DNA from 3 places in the Streptomyces sp. NPDC101237 genome. Region 1 is predicted to be linked to each of the others. Evidence: riboswitches for the same ligand, from Rfam matches in the RefSeq annotation. Region 1 holds a riboswitch; each other region holds the start of a gene.

Region 1 (7,695 bases):
CAGCAGGTTGGCGCGGATCGTGCCGAGGGTGCGCCGGGCCAGCCGGACGGCGTCGACGAGCGCCTCGATGTCACCGCGCACCAGGGTCAGGTCGGCGGCCCCGATGGCCACGTCCGTGCCGCTGCCCATGGCGATGCCCAGGTCGGCACTCGCGAGCGCCGCGGCGTCGTTCACGCCGTCGCCGACGACGGCGACCCGGCAGCCCTCCTCCTGCAGCCGCCGGACCAGGCCGGCCTTGTCCTCCGGGGAGCAGCGGGCGTGCACTTCGTCGATCCCGAGCGCCGACGCCACCGCCCGCGCGGGAGCCTCGCGGTCACCGGTGGCCAGGACCGGGCGGATACCGAGGCGCCGCAGCCGCTCCACGGCACGGTAGCCGCCGGGCCGTACGAGGTCACCGACGGCGATCAGCGCCACTTCCCTGCCGTCCACCCGGACGACCACGGACGTGTACGCCTCGTCCTCCGCCAAGGCCAGAGCCTCGGCCAGCACCGGCGGCAACTCGCCTTCCGGCACGGCCACCTCGACCGTACGACCGTCCACACGTCCCGTGACGCCCCGCCCCGCCGTGGCGGTGAAGTCGCTCACCTCGGGCAGCGGCTCACGCTCCGCCGAGCGGCGCGCGTACGCCGTGATCGCCCGCCCGATCGGATGCTCGGAGCCCCGCTCCACCGCTCCCGCCAGACGAACCAATTCCTCCTGCCCCGGCCCGCCGGGCACCGCGGTCACCCGGGCGACGGTCATGTGGCCGGAGGTCAGGGTGCCGGTCTTGTCCAGGACCACCGTGTCCACGTGCTGGAGCGCCTCCAGCGTCTGCGGCCCGCTCACCAGCACGCCCAGCTGCGCCCCGCGCCCGGTGGCGGCCATCAGCGCGGTCGGGGTGGCGAGTCCCAGCGCACACGGGCAGGCCACGACGAGAACGGTCACGCAGGCGGTGATCGCCGCCTGCGGATCGGCACCGGCGCCCAGCCAGAACCCGAGGACGGTCACCGCGATCGTCAGCACGACCGGTACGAACACCCCGGCCACCGCGTCGGCCAGCCGTTGCGCCCGCGCCTTGCCCGCCTGGGCCTCGGTGACCAGCCGGGTGATCCGGGCCAGCTGCGTGTCCGCGCCGATCGCCGTCGCCCGTACGAGGAGAAGCCCGCCGGCGTTGACGGCCCCGCCGACCAGCGCCGAGCCGGGGCCCACCTCCACGGGCTCGCTCTCGCCGGTGACCAGGGACAGGTCCACGGCCGAACTGCCCTCCGCCACCCGCCCGTCGGTGGCGACGCGCTCGCCCGGGCGTACGACGAAGACCTGCCCCACCCGCAACCGCTCCATGGGGACGGACCGTTCGCCGTGCGCGTCGCGGACCGACACCTCCTTGGCCGCCAGGCCCGCGAGAGCCCGCAGGCCCGCCCCGGTCCCCCGGCGTGCCCGCGCCTCCAGGTACCGTCCGGTCAGCACGAACAGCGGCACGCTCACCGCGGCTTCGAGGTAGACGTGGGCCACACCGTCGGACGCCGACGGCAGCAGACTGAACGGCATCCGCATCCCGGGGTCGCCCGCTCCCCCGAGGAACAGGGCATAGGCCGACCAGGAGAAGGACGCGACCACGCCCAGCGAGACCAGGGTGTCCATGGTGGCCGTGGAGTGCCGCAGCCCGCGCAGCGCGCGCTCGTGGAAGGGCCACGCGCTCCACACCGCCACCGGCGCGGCCAGCGCGAAGCACAGCCATTGCCAGTTGCGGAACTGAAGGGCGGGCACCATCGACAGCACCAGGACCGGGACGGCGAGCAGCGCGGTGCCGAGGAGCCGCTCGCGCTCCTGCCGGGCGGCGGAGGCGGACCCGTCTTCCGCGCTGTTCTCCGCCGTCTCCTTCTCCTCGGGCACGGGCAGAGCTGCCTGGTAGCCGGCCTGTTCGACCGCGGTGACGAGTTCCTCCGGCGCGATGTCGGCCGGGTGGCTGACCCGGGCCATCCCGGTGGCCAGGTTCACGGTGGCGGTGACGCCGTCCAGCTTGGCGAGCTTCTTCTCCACCCGCCGCACACAGGCCGCGCAGGTCATCCCGTCGACGGTGAGATCCGTGACCACGAGACCGGCCGCCGCTTCACCCGCCGTCACTGACCGCTCCCGTCCGACATCCCCTGCATCCCCGACATTCCACGCATGTCTTCCATGCCGCCCCCGCTGCCCCCGCTGCCACCGTCGCCTCCGCCGCTTCCTCCACTGCCGGTCCCGTGCATGCCGGTCCCGTGCATGCCGGGCGCCACAGGTCCGGCGGCCGAGCCGACGGCGTACGACACCGAGAACACCAGGGCGAGCAGCAGCAGGAAGCCCCAGAGCGCGGGGGACGGCAACAGCCTGCGGGCCGGTACACCGGCGGGGAGGGACGGTTGTCGGAACTCGGCCATGCCCGACCTTCCTGGTCGCATCGAACCGTCATACGAGGAACGGCGGTCGAAGCCGTGCCGTTCCAATGGTCGGCTCGCCGGAGCATCAAGTTCCCGCGGTCAAACGTGACGCGCGCCACTTGGGCCGTGGGAGCCCAAGGGACTTCTCACACCTGCCCGGACACCGGGCGCGGTCACCGTGCCGGGCGTCGTAGGGCCTTTCGGGTACGGCGATGGCGTATTGGTCTGCCCAAGACGGCCGAGTCCACCAGGAGATACAGCAGAGCGCCGGTGACCAGACCCGCCCCGCTCCCGACCAGAGCACCGAGCGCACCGCCCGCGACGGAACCCAGCCAGCCATAGCCGCCGGCGAGAACCACGACGGTGACCACGAGCAGCGGCCAGGCTCCCCCGGCGACACGCGCCGGACGGCCCCGGCCCTCGCCGGGCTCGGACTCCCGGGGCCACTCGGGGTGCACGGTGTCACGGTGGTCGTCGCGCCGACGGTCCGCCACCCGGCTCCCCCCTCCCGCACCAGGCCCAGTGCCGCGGAGGGTTCCTTCCCCCGCGCCCGGCGCGGGAATCGGCGCACGCGCCCCGGAACTTCCGCCTCCGTCCAACGGCGCACTGGCCGAGGTGAGCAGGGGCGCACCCGAAGCGGCGGGCCAGGGAGCGGCACCGCTTCCCGGCCCGCGGGCGATCCTGAGGTGTCAGCCGCTCTCCCCCAGGCGGGCCGCCCACTTCTGCTCCACCTTGGCCAGCTTCCAGTACGCCAGCGCAGCGGCCCACACCACGACGAACAGGGCGACGATCACGTAGCCGACGTGGTCCAGGTCGAGGCCGGCGATCCAGTCGGTCACGGCGTCGCGCAGATCGAGCTTCTCGTGCAGTACGCCGACAAGTTCGATGGTGCCGATCAGAAACGCGACGGCGATGGAGAGTCCGGTGATGGTGAGGTTGTAGAACACCTTGCGGACCGGGTTCGAGAAGGCCCACTGGTAGGCGAAGTTCATGAAGGTGCCGTCGAGCGTGTCGAACAGGCTCATGCCCGCGGCGAAGAGGAGGGGGAGGCAGAGGACCGCGTACCAGGGCAGGCCGGCAGCCGCGCCCGATCCGGCCATCACCATCAACGTGACCTCGGTCGCCGTGTCGAAGCCCAGGCCGAAGAGAAAGCCGATCGGGTACATCTGGCCAGGCCGGGTGATGGACTTGGTGAGACGGCCGAGGATCCGGTTCATGAACCCGCGCGAATCCAGGTGCCGTTCGAGTTCCTTCTCGTCGAACTTCCCGGCCCGCATGGCCCGGAACACCTTCAGGATGCCCATCAGGGCGACGAGATTGAGCGCGGCGATGATGTAGAGGAAGGACCCGGACACGGTCGTACCGATGACGCCCAGCGTCCGGTGGGTGCTTGAGTCGTCGTTCATCAGCGTGCCGGCGATGGCGGCGCCACCGGCCACCAGAGCGGCCATCGCGACCACCACGCTGGAGTGCCCGAGCGCGAACCAGAAGCCCACCGACACCGGCCGCTTGCCGTCGGCCATCAGCTTGCGGGTGGTGTTGTCGATCGCGGCGATGTGGTCGGCGTCGAAGGCGTGCCGCATGCCGAGGGTGTACGCCGTGACGCCGAGCCCGATGCCGAACGCCTTGGAGCCGATCTCGTAGTGCCCAGGTACGACGAGAAGGAACAGCACCCCGAAGGCGACGACGTGCAGGGCGGCGATCACCGCCATCAGCCCGACCGTCTTGACGGTGTCCTCTCGCCGCCAGCGAAAGGAAACAGAATCGGACTCGGTACCGCTCCCGGTCCCGGTTTCGGGCAGGGTCATCAGGTCACGCTCCAGCACCTCGTGGATCACTTCGTGAGATGCCGTGGCCGGTCTCCTGGCTTACGGGTGCCGCGTGCCCGTCCCGGCCTTCCCGTCCGCCGGCGGGCGAACAGTGACCGTACAACCCGTGGGACGGAAACTCCCCGATCACAGTGGCGAGGGCCGCTCCGGCCTGAGCCCCCGAACCACGCGGGGCCGTCACCGGTCTTCCCGAGCACCACGGCTCCCCAACGGTACGAGGACCGAACACGCCCTGCATACCTGCGCAGGTATGCAGGTATGCAAGATCACATCGGGGCACCTGGGAGGATGCCCCTCATGCATCTCGTCCCCGCCGACCGTGCGGACCGCCCCACCATCGACGGCCACCGGGTCTGCGACGCGATCGCCGCCATCGGCGAGCCCGACCACGTCCGCGCCTGGGCCGAGCGGTTCTCCCTGCCGGCCGACCCCGGACGCCTCTCCCTCCTCCTGGCCCTGCACCGCACGGGCCCGCTCGCTGTCTCCGACCTCGCCGTCGCGACCGGCATGAACGACCCCGCCGTCTCCCAGGCCCTGCGCCTGCTGCGCGCCGCCGGCGTCGTGGCGGGCGAGAAAGCGGGACGCGTGGTGCGCTACCGGGTCGTCGATCCCGTCACCAGCGGGTTGCTGGACCAATGCACCACCGCCGAGACCGGCTGAACGACGAACCCCGGCGAATACCGGCGCGGAGTTCCTCCGCAAGGCTTGGACGCCCGTGTTCAGGTCGGCGCCCTGCCGCGGTTTCCGGTGCCGGCAGGGGTGTCCCGTTCCTGTCGACCGCCAGATCGCACCGGGTTGAGCCAGTCCGTGGCGTCCAGGCCCGCGGCGGGTCCCGGTGCCGGACGCGGGGTGATGTCGCCGCCGGAGGCGTGGACGAGGTGCCGGACGAATCATCGCGGGCCCAGAGGACCGCGCAATTCCAGCAGAGGGCCGACACCGGGCGGTGGCTGACCACCACGTCGACGATGTCCGCGGTGATGAGCGGGAGCAGCCGGACGGGGGCGTGCTTCAGCAGGAACCCGGCGTCGCGAGCGCGACCCGGCCCCGCTCGGGCCGGAACAGGTAAAGCAGCGTCCGGACCGGGTGTTCGCCCCGGTAGCGGTGGCTCAGCGGTCCCCGGTGCAGCACCACGGTTACTCCTGTGGACGGACGGTTCAGGAGGGGCACACGGCCGGGACGGCGAGACCAAGGGAGGGCCGCCGCCCCGACGGGAGGCGGACCTCAGTCCGGGAGGGTCCGGGCGTGCGGGTCCCAGCCGACCGGCAGTGGTTCGGGGACGGCGCACCGACTGTGCACCGGGACCGGGAGTTTGGAGTCGGCGGCAGTGTTGATCGCCGTCATCACCTCCAGGACGTGGAAGGCGAGGTCGCCGGTGGCGCGGTGCGCCGTCCCGGAGCGGATGGCCCGAGCCAGGTCGAGCACGCCCGTGCCGCGTCCCGCGCGCGTGCCCTCGACCGGCAGGTGCCGCCGTGGGCCGCCGTCCTCGACGGCCGTCGTGCCGTCGAAGTGGTTCGGGTCGGGCAGCACCAAGGTGGCGTCGAGGCCGGTGACCTCGACGAAACCGAGACGCAGCAGCGGCGAGTCGAAGCTGAACACCGCTGTCGCGGAGCCGCCGCCGGAGAACTCCAGCAGCGCCGAGACATGGGTCGGCACGGTGACGTCGAACTCGGTACCGGCCCGCTCGCCGGAGCCGATCACCCGTCGGTCCCGCGAGCGGCCGCCGACCGCGCTCACCCGCTCGACCGGTCCGAAGACGTTCACCAGCGCGGTCAGGTAGTAGGGGCCCATGTCGAAGAGCGGGCCGCCGCCGGGCCGGTAGAGGAACTCCGGGCCGGGGTGCCAGGACTCCGGGCCGGGGATCTGCATCAGGCTCAGCGCGGTGAGCGGGGTGCCGATCGTGCCCGAGTGGAGGGCCCGCAGCGCGCTCTGCAGGCCGGCGCCGAGGAACGTGTCCGGGGCACCGCCCACCCGCAGCCCGGATTTCTCGGCGAGTTCCAGCAATTCCGCCGCACTGTCGGTGTCGGCGGTGAGCGGCTTCTCGTTCCAGAGGTGCTTGCCCGCACGCAGCGCGGCCGTTCCCACCGCGGCGTGGGCCGACGGTACCGTGAGGTTGACCACGATCTCGACCTCGGGGTGGGCGAGCGCCTGCTCGACGGTCCCGGCCGCGGGGACGGCGTGGGCCTCGGCCTGGGTGCGGGCGCGGTCCTGGTCCAGGTCGGCGCAGAAGAGGACCCTCAGGTCGGGGAAGGATGTCAGGTTGGCCAGGTACTGGTCGCTGATGGTGCCGCAGCCGATGACGGCGACGCCCACCGGTCCGGTGCGGTGCGGGTGCGGCCCGGTCATCGCGCGCCCTCCGTGGTGAGGTAGGTGTGGCTCTGCGCCATGGCGTCGAACACGTCCCCGGCGCACTGGTCGAGTTCGACGATGTGCCACTCGGCGGCGGGTGCGGCGGCGAGCACCGCGGGGACGGGCATCCGGCCGGCGCCGACGGCGGTGTTGGGCTGTCCGCGGTCGATGGTGATCGGACCGTCCTTGACGTGCAGGAGGCGGACCCGGTCGCCGAGCCGGCCCAGCAGGGCGGGGACGTCCTGTCCCCCGGCGGCGGCCCAGTAGGTGTCGACCTCCAGGATCGCGGCCGGGTCCAGAAGGTCGGCGAGTACTTCCAGGGCGGGGATGCCGTCGAGCAGCGTGGACAGTTCGAACTCGTGGTTGTGGTAGCCGACCCGGATGCCGTGCTCGGCCGCGGCGCGGACGGCGGTGTTGAGTTCGGCGGCGAGGGCGGCGACCGCGTCGCGGTCGGCGAACCGGTCGGGGGCGGCGTAGGGCAGGACCACGGTGTCGGCGCCGACCACGGGAAGCGCCTGGAGGATCTCGGTCTGCTGCTCGCCGGTGATCCAGGCGTGCGCGCTGCACGCCCGCAGGCCGAACTCGTCGAGGTCGGCGCGCAGTCGGTGCGGGTCGGTGAGCACGTCGTACGGTTCGACGCCGGAGTAACCCATGGCGGCGAGCCGCCGCAGGGTGTCGCGCCGGTCGGCGGTTAGGGCCCGGTCGAGGCCGTAAAGCTGGACGGCCAGCGGGGTGGTTGCGGTCACGGTGGTCAGTTCCTCCGGTGCGGTGGCAGGGGTGGCCGTCCCGCTCGCCCGGGGAGGTGCCGGCGGGACTGCGGTGCGGGACAGTTCAGCGCGGGGCGTCGCCGTGGTCCGGTACCTCCAGCTGGACGCCGCCGGCCAGCGCCGAGCGGTGGGCGACCAGTCCGGGCAGGGTGTAGCGGGCGGCGGTCCAGGCGTCGACGGGCGGCAGGTCGCCGGTGAGGCAGGCGGTGACGAAGTCGTCGGCGAGGAACTGATGGGAGCCTTCGTGGCCGTTGGGCTGCCCGGCGAATTCGGCAGGCAGCCGGCTCAGGTCGTGCGCGGGGGCAAAGCCGCTGACGAACGCGTCACGCAGCGAGGGGTCGATGTCGGCGAGCGCCTCGT
Region 2 (7,695 bases), on a different contig from region 1:
TGAGCAGGTCGTGCAGGAAGGCCAGCCCGCCCGGGGCCGGCTCCAGGCCGTAACGGGTGGTCGCGGACCAGGGCATGCGGGGAACCCCCTCGATGGCGTCGCCATGACAACATGACCGTTGCCCGTTCACTTGTTACATCTGCGAGTCTATCTCTCCGGCGTTCCGGTCACAGGGCCCGGACCTCGGACGGGGTGACCGGCTCACCGGCCTCCACCCCGTGCAGGACCCGCGCCAGCACCTCCGCGCCCCGCACCACGCGGGGCCCCGGCCGGCTGAAGTACGACGGCCCGTCGAGGACCCGCACCCGCCCGGCCCGCACGGCCGGCAGCTCCGCCCACCCCCGGCAGGCCGGTCGGCGACGCGGCCTCCCGCAGGGTCCGTTCGGGGGCGAACCCGCACGGCAGGACCAGCACCGCGTCCGGCCGCGCGGCCCGGACCGCTTCCCAGGTCGCCGGTTTCGTGTGCTCGCCGGGCGCCGCCAGGAGCGGGATGCCGCCGGCCGCCGTGATCTGCTCGGGCACCCAGTGCCCGGCCGGCCACAACGGGTCGAGCCACTCGATCGCCCCCACCCGGGGCCGGTCCCGCCCGGCGACCGCCGCGCGGACGCGGTCGAGACGGGCCCGCAGCTCGGCCCGGCGCCGCTCGGCCCGCTCCCGCACGCCGAGCAGCTCACCCACCGTGACCAGGCAGTCAGGACGTCGTCCAGGGTCCGCGGCTCCAGGCTCAGCACCCGGGTGTCCGCGTCGAGCAGCCGTGCCGTCTCGGAGGTCGGCGACGATGTAGGTCGCGGCGGGCAGCAGGGAGACGATGCGCACACCGCGACCCCACGACGGCTCCCGTCCGGCTGCGCGCCCCGGCGCACCGCGATCGTACGCCGACTCCCACGGCCGCCCCGGACGGCGAGGCACCGCCGGCACGGTGCCGGAGCCCGGTCGGTCGCGGCTCCGGCACCGGCCGGTCCCGTCAGGTGGCGGGCAGTTCGTCGCGGACCGTGCGGGCCGCGGCGACCAGGTTCTCCAGGGAGGCGCGGGTCTCGGGCCAGCCGCGCGTCTTGAGGCCGCAGTCGGGGTTGACCCAGAGCCGGTCGGCGGGGATCGCCTTCAGGCCGGTGCGGAGCAGGCCGGCCGCCTCCTCGGGGCTCGGGACGCGCGGGGAGTGGATGTCGTAGACACCGGGGCCGGCCTCGCGCGGGTAGCCGTGCGCGGCGAGTTCCCGGGCCACCTGCATGTGCGAGCGGGCCGCCTCCAGGCTGATGACGTCCGCGTCGAGGTCGTCGATGGCCTGGACGATGTCACCGAACTCGGCGTAGCACATGTGGGTGTGGATCTGGGTGGCCGGACGAACCCCGGAGGTGGTGAGCCGGAACGCCTCCGTGGCCCAGGCGAGGTAGGCGGGGCGGTCGGCGGCGCGCAGCGGAAGGGTTTCGCGCAGCGCGGGTTCATCCACCTGGATGACCGAGGTGCCCGCCGTCTCCAGGTCGTTCACCTCGTCGCGCAGGGCGAGGGCGACCTGGCGGGCGGTGTCCCCGAGCGGCTGGTCGTCGCGGACGAAGGACCAGGCGAGCATGGTGACCGGGCCGGTGAGCATGCCCTTGACCGGGCGGTCGGTGAGGGACTGCGCGTAGGTCGTCCAGCGCACGGTCATGGGCTCGGGGCGTGAGATGTCGCCGGCCAGAATTGGCGGCCGCACGTAGCGGGTGCCGTACGACTGGACCCAGCCGTGCTGGGTGGCCAGGTATCCGGTGAGCTGCTCGGCGAAGTACTGGACCATGTCGTTGCGTTCGGCCTCGCCGTGCACCAGGACGTCGATGCCGGTCTTCTCCTGGAAGGAGATGACCTCCTGGATCTCGGCCTTGACGCGCTCCTCGTAGCCCGCGGTGTCGATGCGTCCGGTGCGCAGGCCGGCGCGCGCGACCCGGAGTTCGGCGGTCTGCGGGAAGGAGCCGATGGTGGTCGTCGGCAGCAGCGGCAGTCCCAGGTGGGCGCGCTGGGCGGCGGCCCGTTCGGCGTACGGCTGGGAACGGCGGGCGTCCGCCTCCGTGGCCGCGGCGGCGCGGGCGCGGACGGCCGGGTCGTTGGTGAGGGGCGATCCGGCGCGGGAGGCGAGGTCGGCACGGTTGGCGGACAGTTCGCCGGTGACGGCGTCCGTGCCCTCGGCGAGTCCCTTGGCGAGGGTCACGATCTCGCCGGTCTTCTGCTTCGCGAAGGCGAGCCAGCGCAGGATCCGCGGGTCGATGTCCCGTTCGGCGGCCGCGTCGAGCGGCACGTGGAGCAGGGAGCAGGACGCGGCCACGTCGACCCGGTCGGCGAGGCCCAGCAGGGTGCCGAGCGTGGACAGCGACTTCTGCAGGTCGTTGATCCAGATGTTGCGGCCGTCGACGACGCCTGCGACCAGCCGCTTGCCGGGCAGTCCGCCGACGGCGGCCAGCGCCTCCAGGTTGCCCGCGGCGGCCTGGGTGAAGTCCAGCGCGAGCCCTTCGACCGGTGCCTCGGCCAGGACGGGGAGGGCGTCGCCGAGGCGGTCGAAGTAGGAGGCGACCAGCAGCTTCGGCCGGTCGGTCAGCGCGCCGAGGTCGCGGTAGGCGCGCTCGGCCGAGTGCAGTTCGGCCGGGGTGCGGTCCTGGACCAGGGCGGGCTCGTCCAGCTGCGCCCACCCGGCGCCGGCCGCCCGCAGGTCGGCGAGGACTTCGGCGTACACCGGCAGGAGCCGGTCCAGCAGGGTGAGCGGTGCGAAGCCGGCGGGGGCGCCGGGTGCGGGCTTGGCGAGGAGGAGGTAGGTGACAGGACCGACCAGGACCGGGCGGGCGGCCAGGCCGAGGGCAAGAGCCTCCGTCAGCTCGGTGACCTGCTGGGCGGTGTTCGCGGTGAAGACGGTGTCCGGGCCCAGCTCGGGCACCAGGTAGTGGTAGTTCGTGTCGAACCACTTGGTCATTTCGAGCGGTGCGACGTCCTGGGTGCCGCGGGCCATGGCGAAGTAGCCGTCGAGCGCGTCGGCGGCCACGGCCTCCCGGTGGCGTTCCGGGACGGCGCCGACCATGACGGTGGTGTCCAGGACGTGGTCGTACAGCGAGAAGTCGGCGGTGGGCACCTCGTGGACGCCGGCGTCGGCGAGCTGCGTCCAGTTGGTGGCGCGCAGTTCGGCGGCGGTGGCGCGCAGGGCGTCGGCGCTGACGCGGCCCTTCCAGTAGCCCTCGATCGCCTTCTTCAGTTCACGATGAGGGCCCTGGCGGGGGTAGCCGTACACGGTGGCCCGTGCTGCCGCGGCTGCGGACTTCGATGTCACGGAGATCTCCTTCGCGAGATGAATCCCTGAGATCCCGGGGACCGGGGGAGCGCGAAGGGTGTGACGCACCGGACGGCGGCGACCTCGCGCGCCAAGGGCGCGGTCGTCCCGTCTGGTATGCACGCCGACCCGCCCACGAGGTCACCGGGGTATCCGCGCACGGAACGGTCCGCGCGCGGGCAGTCGGCAGGTCTTCGGACTCGCGGGCACGCCCTCCGGTCTCCCGGCGGGCACCTACTGGCCGTCGCTTCCCAGGTCCGGTACGTCGGACCCAGTGCGTATGACGGCGTTCGTTCCCACTCACCGCTGCGGGGCAGTCCCGGATTCCCACCGGGTTCCCTCTTACGACGCCCTCTCCGGCTGACAGGGCGAACCAGCTGCTGGGACCAGCCTAGGGGGTATCGCCCGGCGGGGAGGTGCGGCGTCCACGATGCGGAGGGTGACTCAGGACACGAGTGGAATGCCGGGGGGCGGCAGACGCCATCCTCGCGCTTTCCGTCCCTTTTCCCGCATCTCGACAGCCCGGAGAACAGCATGGCCGAGGCGGAACGCCGGGCCGCCACGACCGGAGGCCCGGCGTACGCCATCGATGCCCAGACCGCCCTGAAGGTGACCGATGACGGGGGCGAGGTCGTCTCCGAGGGGCGCTGGAGGCTGTTCGGGGTGCAGCGGACCGCGGGCGTGTGCCGGTCAGTTGGGCTGAGGCAGCCACAGAGGGGCGCTGCTGCCGCGGGGGAGGAGGACGTCGCGGAAGTGGCCGGGGGTGCGGGACATGACGATCTGGTCGGTGACGCCCTGGTAGTGGCCGCAGGGAGTGTCGGCGGTGAAGGTGTCAGGGTCCAGGTAGGCGTGCGGGGAAACCGGGTCCGGGTCGAGCGCGGTCGCGTGCGCGTAGTCGCGGTCGAAGACGCCGAGGCTGAGGATCCAGGTGGCGATGCGGGTGAGGTTGAGGGTGACCCGGTAGCTGCCGCCCTCGGTGGCGCGGCGCATCAGCGCGGCGAGCGCACCGGTCGTCGCCAGCCAGGACAGGACGTAGTCGTTGACGACGCTGATGTACGGCAGGGCCGGTGTACTGGTCGGCCCGGCGCCGACCCCGTCCTCGCCCTCCATGAGCATGATGCCGCTGAGCGCGCCCGCGGTCTGGTCGAAGCCGACGCGGTGGGCCCAGGGGCCGGTCTCGCCGGCGAGGTGGATGCTGATGTGGATGATGCCGGGCCGGACGGCGGCCGCCTCCTCGGCGGTGAGGCCGATCCTCTCCAGGTAGCCGGGACGCCGGTTGGCGTAGAAGATGTCGGCTCCGCGCAGGAGTTCGCGGATCCTGGCCTGTCCCTCGACGCCGTACGGGTCGATGGTGGTGGAGCGGACGCCGACGTTGGCGGTGTTGTAGGTGGACTCGTGCTCCAGCTCGTTGGGCCGCCAGATGTTCAGCACGTCCGCGCCGTGCTGCGCCAGGTCCCGGCCGACTCCGGCACCGGCGATGATGTGGCCCATGCCGAGGGCGCGTACGCCGGACAGCGGCTGGGCGGCCGACGCGGAGAGGGGTTCGGGCTCGCTGTCGCCGATCTTCTCGACCTTGATCAGCGGCTGCCCGGCGATGTACTCGGAGGCGGGCTCGCGCAGGAACTCCTCGGTGGTGCGCAGCATCGGCATCACCACGCCGATCTCCTCGCCCGCCAGCTCCAGGTCGGCGGCGTTCCACTTGGAGACGGCGTCCGCCACCGCCTGCTTCTCGGGCCAGGTGCGGAGCAGCTTGTAGACGGCGTTCTTGATCTTCGGATAGGGGTTCAGCGGCATGACCCAGCGGTCGTCGCGGGTCCGGTAGAAGTCGAAACCCAGCGGGTTGACCGGGTCCGAGGGCGTGCCGCCCGGGTAGCCGTTGAGCAGTTCCCACTTCTTGTCGTAGAACGGGCACAGCCGGTGCGGGGCCTTGCGCAGGTCCATGGTGATGTCCTGGCCCTCGCCGGTGCGTCGCTGCCACAGGGCGGCCAGGGCCACCGACTTGGCGGTCATGCCGAGGGCCGGCACGGCCCCCAGCCGCATGATGCTGGGGACGACCGGGTCGGCGCCGATGAAGGTGATCCGGCCGCCGCTGTCCTCGGGGTGCAGGCCCACCGAGGCGAGGACCTCGCGCAAAGCCTCGTGGACGTCGAAACCGTCGTCCGAGGTGGCCGGACGGGCGAGGGTGTTCTGGATGCGTTCGGTGAGTTCTTCGGCGCTCATGGAATCCGTGGTCTCCGTGGTCTCCGTGCGGGTCGGCGGTTGCCGGGTCGGGCGGTGGGTGCGGGTCAGGCGTCGAAGGTCTCGCCGAGCGCCCGCATCACGGCGATCTGCCGGCGGTCGCGCTCTGCGGCGAGTTCGTCGACGGTGCCGCCGAACTCCTCGGTCTGCTCGGTGAGCAGCTGCCGGGTGGCCTCGTCGAAGGCCACCTTCTCCTTGACCATGTCGGCCCAGCGCCGCTCCATGCCGACGCCGAGGTGGCTCATGAAGTGCGGGAGCCCGCCCTCCCCGCCCCCGAGGTGGAAGGAGCGGAAGGGGCCCGCGACGGCCCAGCGCTGGCCGATGGACGAGGTGACGATGTCATCGAGTTCCCCCATCGTGACGACGCCCTCGGTCACCAGGTGCACGCACTCGCGGAAGATCGCCGCCTGCAGCCGGTTGGCGACGAAGCCGGGCACCTCCTTGCGCACCACCTGCGGCCGCTTGCCGAGGCCGCGGTAGAAGGCGCGGGCACGCTCGACGGTCTCCTGAGAGGTCCGCGCGCCCGGGACGACCTCCACCAGCGGCACCAGGTGCGGCGGGTTGAAGGGGTGCCCGACCACGAGCCGCGCCGGGTCCCTGAGGACGGTGGCGATCTCGGTGGCGGGAATGCCCGAGGTGGAGGTGGCGAACAGGGCACCGGCCGGGGCGGCACCCTCGATGGTGTGCCAGATCTCGTGCTTGAGTTCCAGCCGCTCGGGGCCGTTCTCCTGCACCAGGTCCGCGTCGCGGACCGCGGTGGCCAGATCCGGTTCGAAGGACAGCCGCGCGGTGAGGGAGGAGGTGTCCAGCCCGAGCGCCTTCAGCGCGGGCGCGGTCTGCGCGACGTACGTGCGGACGGCCTCGTCGACGCCGGGCTGCGGGTCGCTCACGGTGACGGACAGGCCGCGGGCCAGGAACAGCGCGGTCCAGGAGGCGCCGATGACGCCTGCGCCGACCACGGTGACGTTACGGATGTGGGCGATGCTGTCGTTCTCGGACATGCGGAACACCTGCTTCTCTTCTGACCGGCGCGCGGGCGCGGGGCGCGAGGTGCCGGGTGCGTGAGGTGGGGGAGCGGGTCAGGCCAGGTAGTCGTGGACGACCCGCGCGCGGCCCAGGGTCAGGTCGGTGAGGAGGTGCGAGGCGGAGACGACCTCCAGGACCGGCAGGTCGGCGAGCGGGGCCAGCGCGTGGGCCAGCAGTTGCAGCCGGGCGGGTCCGCTCCAGGCGCCCTTGACGGTGAGATCGTCGATCCGGGTCCTGACCAGCTCGCAGATGCGCGGCGTGCCGTCGTAGTGCGGGAGCTTCTTGAGCATGAACGTCGGCTGCGTCAGCTCCTCGCGGGCGCGCTCCGGGTCCAGCGGCCGGTGCTTGTAGCCCATCGTGGCGCGGGCGACGGGCAGCGAACCGTAGTCCAGCGTGCCGACCAGGGTGTCCTGGTCGACGTAGAGCCGCGGGCGGCCGAGCTTCTTCGGGAAGGCGCCGATCTCCCGTCCGCTGGCGATCGCGGGGAAGTTGTCCACGTACATGGACAGGCTGTACTCGCCCGTCTCGCCCTCGAACTCGACGACGGCGAGCTGGCCCGACTCCGTGTAGTCGCCCAGTCCGGTGACGTCCGGCATCCGCATGACCTCGAAGCGGACCAGCGGCTCCGTCACCCGCAGCGGCTCGGGCACGACCCGCTTCAGCGCCTCGGGATCCGTGCGGTAGGTGATGTTCAGATACTCGCGGTCGGTGAACCGGTACGGGCCCACCGGAAAGGCCGGGGCGTCCAGCGGTGTGCTCGGTGTGCGGACGACGTCCTCGATGCGCATGACCCTTGCCTGCCTCTCGCGTCCCCATGTCGGACATAACGACACTAAGGGGACTCCATGCCGCGCACCCGCCCTCGGCCCGGCACTCCGGGGTGTCCGGCTCGCGGGTGCGGTGTCGATCCTCGGGAGCATTCTCGGTTGCATAATGCAACATTACTACTGTAGGTCGGGCGGCCCTCTGTTGCAAAATGAAACTCCGAGGCGGCAGCCCGGGCCGTTACGAAGGGACACGCGCGTGGCCGACGACGACACAGAGATCCGCGGACTGGTCCGGGAGCTGGTGACCCTCTCCCGGCGCTTCCGGGGCAACGCCGAACGGCTCCATCCGGACCTGAGCTTCGTCGACTACTCCCTGCTGTC
Region 3 (7,695 bases), on a different contig from region 1:
TGCCTGAGGTGCCGACGACCAGTCCGTCGGCCACCGTGCGGCGGGCGGTGGCGACGAGTTCGCCCCAGGCCGCCGCCTCCTGGGCGCGCACCTCGCGCCGGGGCGGCCCGGACCCGTCCGGTGCGCCGCCGTGTCCGTCCCGCCCGTCCCGCCGCTGCTCAGCCATGACCCGATCCTGTCAGGCCGCGCTCCCGTCACGCGGGGGCGGCCGGACGGCCGGGTGAGCAGAATCTCCTCGCCGGTGCGGCGAGGAGGCCGAAGGCGTCCGCCGCGGGCCGCCGGGCCAAGGGGCGACAGGCCCGGCGGACCCGCCGGCGGCCGACGGCCGCATCCCTTCCCGCGAGCGGGACCCCGGATGTCGATTTCGGTCACCATGGTGACCGACTCAGTTCATCTTCCGTTCACCCAGGTTGCCTACGGTCCAACAGCCGATGACCTCTAAAGATTGTTCGGGTAAATGGAAAACTTCTCGCTGATCCTCGCGATTGTGGTGGTGACCGCACTTGCGTTTGATTTCACGAACGGTTTCCACGACACCGCCAACGCGATGGCCACGACCATCTCGACCGGTGCGCTCAAGCCCAAGATCGCGGTGACCATGTCCGCCGCGCTCAATCTGGTGGGCGCCTTCCTCTCCGTGGAGGTCGCCAACACGATCTCCAAGGGCCTCGTCGACGAGAACGGCATCCGGCCCGAGGTCATCTTCGCCGCCCTCGTGGGCGCGATCCTCTGGAACCTGGTGACCTGGCTGGTGGGCCTGCCCTCCAGTTCCTCGCACGCCCTGATGGGCGGCCTGGTCGGCGCCACCGTCGCCTCCGCCGGCTTCGGCGCGGTCCACGGGGACGTCCTGGTCACCAAGGTACTGCTGCCCGCGGTCGCCGCCCCCGTCGTCGCGGGTCTGGCGGCGCTGCTCGCCACCCGGCTGTCCTACCGGATCGGCAAGGACGCCGACGACAACGCCACCCGCAAGGGCTTCCGGGCCGGCCAGATAGCCTCCGCCGGCCTGGTCTCCCTCGCGCACGGCACCAACGACGCGCAGAAGACGATGGGCATCATCACCCTCGCGCTGATCGCGGGCGGCTCCATCGCCCCCGGCTCGAACCCTCCCACCTGGGTCATCCTCTCCGCCGGCCTGGCGATCGCGCTCGGCACCTACATCGGCGGCTGGCGGATCATCCGCACCATGGGCAAGGGCCTGACCGACCTCCGGCCGCAGCAGGGCTTCGCCGCCCAGACCAGCGCGGCCACCGCCATCCTGGCCTCCTCCCACCTCGGCTTCTCGCTCTCCACCACGCACGTCGTCTCCGGCTCCGTGATGGGCGCGGGCCTGGGCCGCAAGGGCGGCACGGTCCGCTGGTCCACCGCCACCCGGATGATGGTCGCCTGGGTGCTCACCCTCCCCGCGGCCGCCGTCGTCGGCGCGCTCGCCGAGTCCGTGACGGACCTCGGCGACTGGGGCACCGCGGCGGTCGCCGTCTTCCTCGCCGCCTCCAGCGCCGCCATCTGGAAGCTCTCCCGCCGCCAGGTGGTGGACAGCGCGAACGTCAACGAGACCGACCCCGCGGAGCCGGCCGGCGTGGTCACCGCGGCGATGGCCGCCGTCACCCCGCCGCCCGCGGGCCCGGTCACCGAGAACCTGACGGCCACCATCCCCTCCCCCGCCGCCCCCGCCGCCCCCGCCGCCGACCCGGCCGCGACCGTCTGACACCCGAGGAAGAACCGACATGAACATCGACTGGGCAGCCATCGGCTCCGTCTTCGGCGTCAGCCTCGTGGTCACCGTGGGCATGGTGGCCCTCTTCACCCTCGGCATCAAAGGCCTCTCCGCCCGCGAACGCGCCGTCGCCCAGGGCAACTCCGCGGCGGTGGCCGTGACCGCCGCCTACCTGTGCTTCGCGGCCTGCGCGGTCGCCGTGGCCTACGGCATCCACCTGATCGTCGCCAAGCCCTGACCCGGGCGGGCCGATCGCCCGCACCACCGAAGGCTCCCTCCCGGTCCGCGGGAGGGAGCCTTCGGCGTGCCCCGAGAAGCCCGGGCCGAACCGCCGGTGTGGGCCTTCCCACACACTCCCCTCGCAGGTCAACGGCAAGTTGACGGGTCTTCCGGGGGCGTGGTGGACTTCCGGAGCCAAGTACGGCGGCATGAGAGGAAGCCGGTGCGAATCCGGCGCGGTCCCGCCACTGTCACCGGGGTAGCAGTCCCCGCGAGCCAGGAACTCTCACCGCCGTTCTCGTCGAACCAGGGCGTGGACACCCTGAGTGAGGACAATTCGCCATGCGTGGCTGCCGAACGAGGTTGAGTATCCGGCCACTTCCCGCCTCCGCGGCGGGCTGAGCCGATGGGTGCCGAGCGCGTCTTCGCGTACGGCGCCGCCGCCGGCCTTCTCGGCGACCTGTTGCTCGGCGATCCGCGCCGCGGCCATCCGGTCGCCGCGTTCGGACGCGCGGCCGGAGCCGTCGAGCGGACGCTGTGGCGGGACCATCGCGGCTGGGGCGCGCTGCACACCGCGCTGTGCGCGGGCGGTGCCGTGACGCTGGGCGCGCTGGCCCAGCGGGTCGTACGGCCGTCGACGGCGGCGTCCGTCGTGCTCACCGCGACCGCCACCTGGGCCGTCGTCGGCGGCACGTCGCTCGCCCGTGAGGCGGGTGTGATCGGGCGCGCGCTGCGGGCCGGGGACGTCGAGGCGGCCCGGGCCCGGCTGCCGCACCTGTGCGGACGCGATCCGCAGACCCTGGACGCCGACGGGATCGCCCGCGCCGTCGTGGAGTCCGTGGCCGAGAACACCAGCGACGCCGTCGTGGGCGCGCTGGTGTGGGGAGCCGTCGCCGGAGTGCCGGGGCTGCTCGGCTTCCGGGCCGTCAACACCCTGGACGCCATGGTGGGCCACCGGTCGGCCCGGTACCGGCGGTACGGGTGGGCCTCCGCGCGGCTGGACGACGTGGCGGGCTGGCCGGGAGCCAGGCTCACCGCCGTCCTGGCCGCCGTCGCCGGAACCGACCCGCGAGGGGCCCTGCGGGCCTGGCGGTCCGACGCCGCGAAGCATCCGAGCCCCAACGCCGGTCCGGTGGAGGCGTCGTTCGCGGGCGCCCTCGGGGTACGGCTCGGCGGGACGCTGTCGTACGGAGGTCGGGTCGAGCACCGGCCGGTGCTGAACGGGGAGGGACGGACCGTGGAAGTCGCCGACATCCAGCGGGCGGTGCGGTTGTCGCGCCGGGTGGGATGGCTGGCGCTCGGGGTGAGCGCGGCCGGGGCCCTGCTGCGCGGACGGCTGTCGGGAAGGGCGTCATGAACAACGGCGGTCTCCTGGTGGCCGGCACCACCTCCGACGCCGGCAAGAGCGTCGTCACGGCCGGCATCTGCCGGTGGCTGGTGCGACAGGGCGTCAAGGTCGCGCCGTTCAAGGCGCAGAACATGTCCCTCAACTCCTTCGTCACGCGCGAGGGCGCCGAGATCGGGCGGGCGCAGGCCATGCAGGCGCAGGCCTGCCGGATCGAGCCGACCGCGCTGATGAACCCCGTGCTGCTCAAGCCGGGCGGCGAGCGCAGCAGCCAGGTCGTGCTGCTCGGCAAGCCCGTCGGGGAGATGAGCGCGCGCGGCTACCACGGCGGCCGCCAGCAGCAGTTGCTCGGCACCGTGCTCGACTGCCTCAGCACGCTGCGGAGCACGTATGACGCGGTGATCTGTGAGGGAGCGGGCAGTCCGGCGGAGATCAACCTGCGCCGGACGGACATCGTGAACATGGGGATCGCGCGCAACGCCCACCTTCCCGTGCTCGTCGTCGGCGACATCGACCGCGGCGGCGTCTTCGCCTCCTTCTTCGGCACCGTCGCCCTGCTCTCCCCCGAGGACCAGGCCCTCGTCGCCGGGTTCCTCGTCAACAAGTTCCGCGGCGACGTCTCGCTGCTGGAGCCCGGCCTCGACATGCTGCACGGGCTCACCGGGCGGCACACCTACGGCGTGCTGCCCTTCCGGCACGGGCTCGGGATCGACGAGGAGGACGGGCTGCGGGTCTCCCTGCGGGGCACGGTGCGCGAGTCGAGCCTCGCCCCGCCCGTCGGCGAGGACGTCCTGCGGGTCGCCGTCTGCGCCGTCCCCCTGATGTCCAACTTCACCGACGTGGACGCGCTGGCCGCCGAACCCGGCGTCGTGGTGCGGTTCGTGGACCGCCCGGAGGAACTGGCCGACGCCGACCTCGTCGTCGTCCCCGGCACCCGCGGCACCGTCCGGGCCCTGGAGTGGCTGCACCGGCGCGGCCTCGCGGACGCGCTGCGGCGCCGGGCCGCCGAGGGACGGCCGGTGCTCGGTCTCTGCGGCGGCTTCCAGGTCCTCGGCGAGCGGATCGAGGACGACGTCGAGAGCCGCCGGGGCCTGGTCGACGGGCTCGGCGTGCTGCCCGTGCGGGTCCGGTTCGCCCGCGAGAAGACCCTCACGCGGCCCGTCGGAGAGGCACTCGGCGAGCGGGTCGAGGGGTACGAGATCCATCACGGCGTCGCCGAGGTGACCGGCGGCGAGGCCTTCCTGGACGGCTGCCGGGTCGGGCAGACCTGGGGCACCCACTGGCACGGCTCGCTGGAGTCGGACGGTTTCCGCCGGGCCTTCCTGCGCGAGGTGGCGGCCGCCGCGGGCCGCCGGTTCGTGCCCGCCCCGGACACCTCGTTCGCCGCGCTGCGCGAGGAGCAGCTCGACCGGCTCGGCGACCTGATCGAACAGCACGCGGACACCGACGCGCTCTGGCGGCTCATCGAGTCGGGCGCGCCGCAAGGACTGCCCTTCATTCCACCGGGAGCACCCGCATGAGCACTGTGTTGTTGTTGTCGACAGCCGACACCGATCTGCTGGCGGCCCGCGCCGCCACCGGTGCCGGCTACCGGATCGGCAATCCGACGCGCGTCGACGTCGCGGCGGACCTGCCGGCGCTGATCGACGGCGCGGACATCGCGGTCGTCCGGCTGCTCGGCGGCAAGCGGGCCTGGGAGGACGGGCTGGCCGCGCTCCGGGCGTCCGGCATCCCGACCGTGCTGCTCGGCGGCGAGACCGTGCCGGACGCCGAGCTGATGGCCGACTCCTCGGTGCCGGCCGGTGTGGTCGCGGAGGCGCTGCGCTACCTCGTCGAGGGCGGGCCCGGGAACCTCCTGGAGCTGTCCCGGTTCCTCTCCGACACCGTGCTGCTGACCGGCGAGGGGTTCGCCGAGCCGCGGAAGATGCCCGAGTTCGGCGTGCACGGCGGCTACGAGATCCGCGCGGGCCGCCCCACGGTCGGCGTGCTCTTCTACCGGGCCCACGAACTCGGCGGCAACACCGCCTTCGTGGACACCCTGTGCGAGGCGATCGAGGCGCGGGGCGCCAACGCCCTTCCGGTGTACTGCGGTTCACTGCGCGGAGCGGACGCCGGGCTGTTCGAGATCCTGGCCGGCACCGACGCGCTGGTCGCCACCGTGCTGGCGGCCGGCGGCACCCACGCCTCGCAGGCGTCGGCCGGCGGTGACGAGGAGGCCTGGGACGTCGGGGCGCTCGCCGACCTGGACGTGCCGGTGCTGCAGGGCCTGTGCCTGACCTCCTCCCGGCAGGCCTGGGAGGCGTCCGACGCCGCCCTGTCCCCGATGGACGCGGCCATGCAGGTCGCCATCCCGGAGTTCGACGGCCGTGTGATCACGGTCCCGTTCTCCTTCAAGGAACAGGGCCCCGACGACGTCCCGGTGTACGTCGCCGACCCCGAGCGGGCCGGACGCGTCGCCGGGATCGCCGTACGGCACGCACGGCTCGGGCACAAGCCGAACGCGGACAAGCGCGTCGCGCTGGTCTTCACCGCGTACCCGACCAAGCACTCCCGGGTCGGCAACGCCGTCGGCCTGGACACCCCCGCGTCGGCCGTCCGGGTCCTGGACGCCCTCAAGGAGTCCGGCTACGGCGTCACGGCGTACCCCTCCGGCGGCGACGAGCTGATCCACCGGCTGATCGAGGCCGGCGGGCACGACGTGGAGTGGCTGACCGAGGAGCAGCTCGCCTCGGCGCCCGCGCGGGTGCCGCTCGCCGACTACCGGGCGTGGTTCGAAAAGCTCGACCCACGGCTGCGGGAGGCGATGACCGAGGCGTGGGGCGAGCCGCCGGGCTCCCTCTACGTCGACGGCGAGGACATCGTCCTCGCCTCCCTGCAGTTCGGGAACGTCGTCGTGATGATCCAGCCGCCACGCGGCTTCGGCGAGAACCCGATCGCGATCTACCACGACCCGGACATGCCGCCGTCGCACCACTACATGGCCGCCTACCGCTGGCTGGAGGCCCCGCCGTCGGAGGGGGGCTTCGGCGCGGACGCGATCGTGCACATGGGCAAGCACGGCACGATGGAATGGCTGCCCGGCAAGGGTCTCGGGCTGAGCGCCGGCTGCGCGCCGGACGCGGTCCTCGGCGACCTGCCCCTGATCTACCCGTTCATCGTCAACGACCCCGGCGAGGGCACCCAGGCCAAGCGGCGCGGGCACGCCACCGTCGTGGACCACCTGGTCCCGCCGATGGCCCGCGCCGACACCTACGGCGACCTGGCCAAACTGGAGCAGTTGCTCGACGAGTACGCGCTGGTCTCCGACCTGGACCCGGCGAAGGCGCCGGCCGTGCGCGCGCAGATCTGGACGCTGGTCAAGGCGGCCGAGCTCCACCACGACCTGCACGTCGACGACCAGCCGGACGACGCCGACTTCGACGAGTTCGTCATGCACATCGACGGCTACCTGTGCGAGATCAAGGACGTGCAGATCCGCGACGGCCTGCACATCCTGGGCGGCGGGCCGGCCGGCGAGGCGCGGGTGAACCTGGTGCTGGCCGTGCTGCGGGCCTCCCAGGTGTGGGGCGGACGGGCGAACGCGCTGCCGGGCCTCAGGGCCGCGCTGGCCGCCCACTTCGGCCTGGCCGAGAAGGAACTGCTCGCCGAGCCCGGCGCGCCGGTGAAGGTGCCGGCGGAGCTGTCCGACCTCGTCGAGGGTCCCGCCCGCACCGCCTCCGACGCCGTCGACCTGCTGGAGCAGCTGTGCCGGCGGATCGCGGAGGGGATGGAGGAGCGCGACTGGGCGGTCGCCGAGAGCCGTCCCCTGGTCCGTGCCGTGCTCGGCACCGAACTCCCGGACGCCGTCGCGGTGGTGGAGTTCGCCTGCACGGAGGTCGTGCCCCGGCTGGCCCGCACCACGGACGAGATCGGCCACATCCTCAAGGCCCTCGACGGCGGTTACGTCCCGGCCGGACCGTCCGGCTCCCCGACCCGCGGCCTGGTCAACGTCCTGCCGACCGGCCGGAACTTCTACTCGGTCGACCCCAAGGCCATTCCCTCCCGGCTGAGCTGGGAGGTCGGCCAGTCGCTCGCCGACTCGCTGGTGCAGCGCTACCTCCAGGACACCGGCGACTACCCGAAGTCCGTCGGACTGACGGTGTGGGGCACCTCCGCGATGCGCACCCAGGGCGACGACATCGCCGAGATCCTGGCGCTGCTGGGCTGCCGTCCGGTCTGGGACGACGCCTCCCGGCGCGTCACCGGCTTCGAGGTGGTCCCGCTCGGCGAACTCGGCCGGCCCCGCATCGACGTGACCGTCCGCATCTCCGGCTTCTTCCGGGACGCGTTCCCGCACGTGGTCGGGCTGATCGACGACGCCGTACGCGCGGTCGCCGAACTGGACGAACCCGCCGAGAGCAACTTCGTGCGCGCCCAC

The links. Region 1 has a riboswitch for cobalamin ahead of ACIRQ9_RS32190 (HoxN/HupN/NixA family nickel/cobalt transporter). Riboswitches for the same ligand answer to the same signal wherever they lie in the genome.
Region 2: it holds a riboswitch for cobalamin, as region 1 does, so the genes downstream of both, metE (5-methyltetrahydropteroyltriglutamate--homocysteine S-methyltransferase) here and ACIRQ9_RS32190 (HoxN/HupN/NixA family nickel/cobalt transporter) in region 1, are expected to answer to the same signal.
Region 3: it holds a riboswitch for cobalamin, as region 1 does, so the genes downstream of both, ACIRQ9_RS33830 (cobalamin biosynthesis protein) here and ACIRQ9_RS32190 (HoxN/HupN/NixA family nickel/cobalt transporter) in region 1, are expected to answer to the same signal.

The regions. Positions count from the first base shown of each region.
Region 1 is NZ_JBIWNY010000027.1:18,059-25,753, forward strand. Features, by position in the region: gene ACIRQ9_RS32180 (heavy metal translocating P-type ATPase) at 1-2,103, opposite strand, end outside; gene ACIRQ9_RS32185 (hypothetical protein) at 2,100-2,393, opposite strand; gene ACIRQ9_RS32190 (HoxN/HupN/NixA family nickel/cobalt transporter) at 3,083-4,201, opposite strand; cobalamin riboswitch at 4,229-4,438, opposite strand; gene ACIRQ9_RS32195 (ArsR/SmtB family transcription factor) at 4,520-4,882, shown strand; partial or broken gene ACIRQ9_RS32200 (ABC transporter ATP-binding protein) at 5,127-5,353, opposite strand; gene ACIRQ9_RS32205 (Gfo/Idh/MocA family protein) at 5,444-6,565, opposite strand; gene ACIRQ9_RS32210 (sugar phosphate isomerase/epimerase family protein) at 6,562-7,314, opposite strand; gene ACIRQ9_RS32215 (Gfo/Idh/MocA family protein) at 7,400-7,695, opposite strand, start outside.
Region 2 is NZ_JBIWNY010000018.1:179,178-186,872, reverse strand. Features, by position in the region: gene ACIRQ9_RS26660 (CGNR zinc finger domain-containing protein) at 1-76, opposite strand, end outside; gene ACIRQ9_RS26655 (hypothetical protein) at 202-678, opposite strand; gene metE (5-methyltetrahydropteroyltriglutamate--homocysteine S-methyltransferase) at 965-3,283, opposite strand; cobalamin riboswitch at 3,451-3,676, opposite strand; gene ACIRQ9_RS26645 (CoA transferase) at 3,974-5,503, opposite strand; gene ACIRQ9_RS26640 (3-hydroxyacyl-CoA dehydrogenase NAD-binding domain-containing protein) at 5,569-6,522, opposite strand; gene ACIRQ9_RS26635 (acetoacetate decarboxylase) at 6,601-7,335, opposite strand; gene ACIRQ9_RS26630 (MarR family winged helix-turn-helix transcriptional regulator) at 7,571-7,695, shown strand, end outside.
Region 3 is NZ_JBIWNY010000030.1:37,304-44,998, reverse strand. Features, by position in the region: gene ACIRQ9_RS33845 (class II aldolase/adducin family protein) at 1-166, opposite strand, end outside; gene ACIRQ9_RS33840 (anion permease) at 458-1,705, shown strand; gene ACIRQ9_RS33835 (hypothetical protein) at 1,725-1,952, shown strand; cobalamin riboswitch at 2,097-2,241, shown strand; gene ACIRQ9_RS33830 (cobalamin biosynthesis protein) at 2,340-3,290, shown strand; gene ACIRQ9_RS33825 (cobyric acid synthase) at 3,287-4,798, shown strand; gene cobN (cobaltochelatase subunit CobN) at 4,795-7,695, shown strand, end outside.